Regions from separate parts of the Paenarthrobacter sp. GQ52 genome, predicted to be linked through region 2. Evidence: predicted binding sites of a transcription regulator. Region 2 holds the regulator's gene; the other holds the start of a gene.
What was found. The regulator HspR, encoded in region 2, represses chaperone genes until heat shock. The targets are predictions, from matches to a motif close to AAGTTGAGTCNNNNNGACTCAACTT.
Positions count from the first base shown of each region.

Region 1 (2,388 bases), on a different contig from region 2:
CCCGGCCAGGCAGGCGTGGCCGCCTTCCCGCCGTCGAGCGTTTCCGTCTTCCTGGGCGATGTGCACGGAAGCCCCCGCAATTCCTTCCCGGTAACCATCACTGACCTGGAACCCTACGGTGATCAGATCCGCGTCCGTGCCAGCGGGGTGCAATCGGCACAAGCTTTGTCAGCCGACATCACTCCCTCCGCATCCGCCGACCTGGGCCTGGCGCCGGGCATGGAAGTGAGGTTTGTGGTCAAGTCCGCGATGGTGGCGGTCTACCCGGCCTGAAACACGCTTGGCCGAATACCCTGGCGCTACTCGCGATACATCCGCTCCGCATAGGACGGCCCGTAGTAGGACTCCAGATCCTCCAGTGGTGTTTCGGGTTGCGTGTAGGTCTGGGACAACATGGCGATGCTCGGCAGGCCGTCCATGTCCCAGGTTTCCGGTTGCCACAGTCCGCTCCGCATGAAGGCCTTACCGCAATGGGTGAACACTTCCTCCACAGCAACCACAACAGCGGCGCGCGGCCGGTGCCCCTTGACCACCAAGTGATCGAAGAAGTCGGCGTCACGGACAATTTGTGCCGTTCCATTGATCCGCAGGGTGTCCGTTCTGCCCGGGACGACGGACAGGATACCCACGTTCGGGTTCTCCAGGATGTTGTGGAAGCCGAAGGCGAGCTTGTTGCCGGGGCGTTCCGGTATGGCGATTGTGTGCTCGTCCAGGACATGAATGAAGCCAGCTGGGTCGCCCTTGGGTGAGGCGTCCACGCGGCCCTGCGCGTCCGAAGTCGAGATCACGCAAAACGGGCTGGCTGCCAGCCATTGGCGGTCGAAATCGCTGAGGGATGTGCGCACTTTCCGGCGCACACGGCCCAAGGGCAATCCGATCAGTTCTTCGAGTTCATCCACGCTGGAGATGGGGTCCATAGGCTCAGCCTACTTCCCTTGATTTCGGTGGACTCTGGACACTGGTTTCGCCGTGGGCAAACATGGAACTTAATGGACCAAATGCAAAGTTGAGCGTAGTAGACTCAACTTTGTAATCATAGGTATCACTCCAGAAAGGGAGCACTCTTTGGACGTCAAATTCACCACCAAAAGCCAGGAGGCCCTTTCTGCGGCCGCCATGAACGCCTCAACTGCCGGCAACCCGCAGCTTGAGCCTGCCCACCTGCTGAAAGCCCTAATGGACCAGCGCGAAGGCGTTGCCGTTGCGCTGTTGCGTGCCACGGGAGCGGACCCTGATGCCGTGAGCGTTCAGGCTAGCTCAGCCATTAAATCGCTGCCGTCGTCATCGGGCAGCTCTGTCCAGCAGGCCCAGTTGTCCCGCCAGTCCATGCAGGCCATCCAAGCTGCCCAGAACGAAGCTGACAAGCTCGGCGATTCCTTTGTGTCCACGGAGCACCTGCTGCTCGGACTCTCGGCCGGAAGCGACGCCGTGGGTAAGTTAATGCGCGACGCCGGCGCCTCCCACGAGGCGCTGCTCGCTGCCCTGCCCGGCGTCCGTGGCGACAGGAACGTCAATTCCCCCGATCCGGAAAACACCTTCCAGGCCCTGGAGAAGTTCGGCACGGACCTCACTGCCGTGGCCCGCTCAGGCAAACTGGATCCCGTCATCGGGCGTGACAGCGAGATCCGACGCGTCGTGCAGGTTCTGAGCCGCCGCACCAAGAACAACCCCGTGCTGATTGGTGAGCCGGGCGTTGGCAAGACCGCCGTCGTCGAAGGCCTTGCGCAGCGCATGGTGGCCGGCGACGTTCCCGAAAGTTTGCGCGGCAAAACGCTCATCGCCCTGGACCTCGCGTCCATGGTGGCCGGAGCAAAGTATCGAGGCGAGTTCGAGGAACGCCTGAAGGCCGTTCTGGAGGAGATTAAGAACTCCAACGGGCAGATCGTGACGTTCATCGACGAAATCCACACGGTTGTGGGTGCCGGCGCCACGGGTGAAAGCGCCATGGACGCGGGGAACATGCTCAAGCCCATGCTGGCGCGCGGTGAACTGCGCCTGATTGGTGCCACCACCTTGGACGAGTACCGCGAGAACATTGAGAAAGACCCTGCACTGGAACGCCGCTTCCAGCAGGTATATGTTGGCGAGCCCAGCGTCGAAGACACCATCGGTATTCTTCGTGGTCTGAAGGAACGCTACGAGGCCCACCACAAGGTGGCTATCGCCGACTCTGCTTTGGTCGCAGCCGCAACGCTGTCCAACAGGTACATCTCGGGACGCCAGCTTCCGGACAAGGCAATCGACCTCGTGGACGAGGCCGCGTCCCGGCTGCGCATGGAGATCGATTCCGCACCGGAAGAGATCGACCAGCTCCGCCGCGCCGTCGACCGCCTGACCATGGAAGAACTGGCCCTCCAGGGCGAAACTGACCCTGCGTCGGTGGAGAGG
Region 1 covers NZ_JCAXEJ010000021.1:38,054-40,441, forward strand. Annotated here, with positions in the region: gene AC6CH8_RS19925 (sulfate/molybdate ABC transporter ATP-binding protein) at 1-273, shown strand, start outside; gene AC6CH8_RS19930 (MSMEG_1061 family FMN-dependent PPOX-type flavoprotein) at 300-917, opposite strand; gene clpB (ATP-dependent chaperone ClpB) at 1,066-2,388, shown strand, end outside.
Region 1: a site for HspR is predicted at 1,004-1,028, ahead of clpB (ATP-dependent chaperone ClpB). Genes of this name have one in related genera too.

Region 2 (2,388 bases):
GGACATTTCCGAGGCTTACTCGGTGTTGTCGAGTCCTGAGGACCGGCAGCAGTATGACGCCATCCGTGCCATGGGCGGTGCCCGGTTCGCTCCGGGTGCTGGCGCCGGGCGCGGTGGTGCCGGAGCTAATGGCGGTTTCGAGGACCTGTTCGGCGGCTTGTTCGGCGGCGGGCCCGGTGCCCGTCAGCCTGCTGGCGGCGGCATTCCTCCGGAGTTCGCCGACCTGTTTGGCGGTGGTTTCGGTGGAGCCGGCCAGACCGGGTTCCAGCGTGCACCGCAGAAGGGCGCGGATCGGACGGCCACCACGTCCATCTCGTTCGCCGGCTCCATCAAGGGGACTACGGTCAGCTTGCGTGAGAGCAACGGCAACGTGATCGACGTCAAGATTCCTGCCGGCATCAAGGACGGGCAGAAAGTCCGTCAGCGCGGCAAGGGCAACGTCGGCCCTGCCGGCAATGGCGACCTCATCATCACGGTGAGCGTGAAGCCCCACGACTTCTTCCAGCGCGACGGCGACAACATCCGCATCCACGTGCCCGTCACGTTCGCGGAAGCGGCGCTTGGCGCCACCATTGAAGTGCCAACGCTCGACGGCGACACCGTCAAGGTTCGCGTCCCGGCCGGCACACCGTCAGGCCGGACACTGCGGGTCAAAGGCCGGGGTGTGAAAACATCCAAGGCGACTGGCGACCTGCTGGTGACCATCGACGTCGCTGTTCCCCAAAACCTGAACAAGGAAGCGGAAGAAGCCGTGAAGGCGTTCGCTGCCGCAACCACCGACGCGAACCCGCGTCACGATCTGGCCGCGAAGGCCCGGTTGTAAGGAGGCGGTCATGGCTATCGACGTCAACCAGCCGATCTTTGTCATCTCCGTCGCTGCGGAGCTTGCCGACATGCATCCGCAGACGTTGCGCCAGTACGACCGCCTGGGCATCGTCTCGCCCAGTCGCGCGCCAGGCAAGTCCCGCCGCTATTCGCAGAACGACGTCAACAAACTGCGGGAGGTCCAGCGCCTCTCGCAGTCCGGCGTCTCTCTTGAGGGCATCAAACGCATCCTTGACCTCGAAAACCAGGTGGCTGCGCTGCAATACCGCGTGGCTGAACTGACCGAGGAACTGTCCCGTCGTCGCTCGCCACTGGATGCGCGCATCTTCGCTGCAGGCGCAGCAGGCGACGTCGTCAGCCTGGCCCGCGGTCAACGTCCCCGGGCTAGGTCGCAAGCAGTTGTGGTGTGGCGGCCGCGGCAGGGCGAGAACCTGTAGCTTCGGGTCCTACGGCAGGGTCCTGTCCCAGCTCACCACCACGCGGGCAGCACCCTCTTCGGTTCGTTCAACGTTGGTGACGATCTGCGTTTCCTTCGCTCCCATGTCCCGGATCTGCTGTTTGTAATCATCGATGTGCTCCAGCAGTGACTCTTCAGTCCATTCGCCCGGCCGCATCCTTGTGGAGATTTCGACAGGCTCTTCAGGGACCAGGATTTCCGCCGGCTGTGCCACATGGGGTCGCGAAGCGTCAGCGGGCGACGTGTCCAGTCGCGAGGCTCCCCTTGGCTCGTGCCTACGGTTCCGGACCGGCTCGGGCTCTCCCGGCGGAACCAGCATGCGGAAGCCGAAAATTCCACCCGCTATGCCCGCGACGAGGCCCGCGGCAATGAGCCAAATGGCCCTTCCGGGTCCGCGGCGCCTGGGAAAGGCTTCAGTAGTGCTCGGTGCTTTCTTAGGCCTTCGTCGTGCCATGGCGATTTCAACTTTCCAGTCGGCGGTGAGTTCCGTGCTCGTGGTTCTTCAGAATCCTGCCCTTCCATCGTAAGCATGCTTAGGACCGTTGGTAAGAACGGGGCATCGGGCAGATAATGAAGGCATAGCACGGCAAGCAGCGCTCGTGCGGATGTTCTGAGCATCGCCGCAGGTTGCGGCCCTGCTTGTGTGGTGAGGAATTCCGATGTCGTTGTCGGATGAAGAACGCAGGAGCTTGGAAGAGCTGGAGCGGGATCTCGCTGCAACGGATCCCGACCTCGCCTTTGAGCTGAAGTCGGGCCGCCCGCGTGGGGCGATAGCCCGTGCGGTTTCCGGCGCACTGGCAGTTCTGATCGGCTTTGTCCTGGTCATTGCAGGGATCGTCACCCAGCTTGTGATCCTCGGTGTTGCGGGCTTCTTGCTGGCCAGCGGCGGTGCCTATTGGCTTTTGGCCGGAACCTCGCTGCGGAGACGGATTGAAAGGCGCGACGACGACCCGGCCCCTTGACGGGGCCGGCGTCGCGACTGACACCTTAGGGCACCGGAGGAACCGGAGGCTGGACTGAGGTTTCCGGCTGCTTGGCAGGCTCGGGTTCGCCCGGAGGCAGCATGGTCCGCCAGGCAAACACTGCGCCGGCCCCCACTATGGCGG
Region 2 covers NZ_JCAXEJ010000027.1:5,216-7,603, reverse strand. Annotated here, with positions in the region: gene AC6CH8_RS21695 (DnaJ C-terminal domain-containing protein) at 1-823, shown strand, start outside; gene AC6CH8_RS21690 (heat shock protein transcriptional repressor HspR) at 834-1,262, shown strand; gene AC6CH8_RS21685 (hypothetical protein) at 1,272-1,736, opposite strand; gene AC6CH8_RS21680 (DUF3040 domain-containing protein) at 1,942-2,244, shown strand; gene AC6CH8_RS21675 (hypothetical protein) at 2,270-2,388, opposite strand, start outside.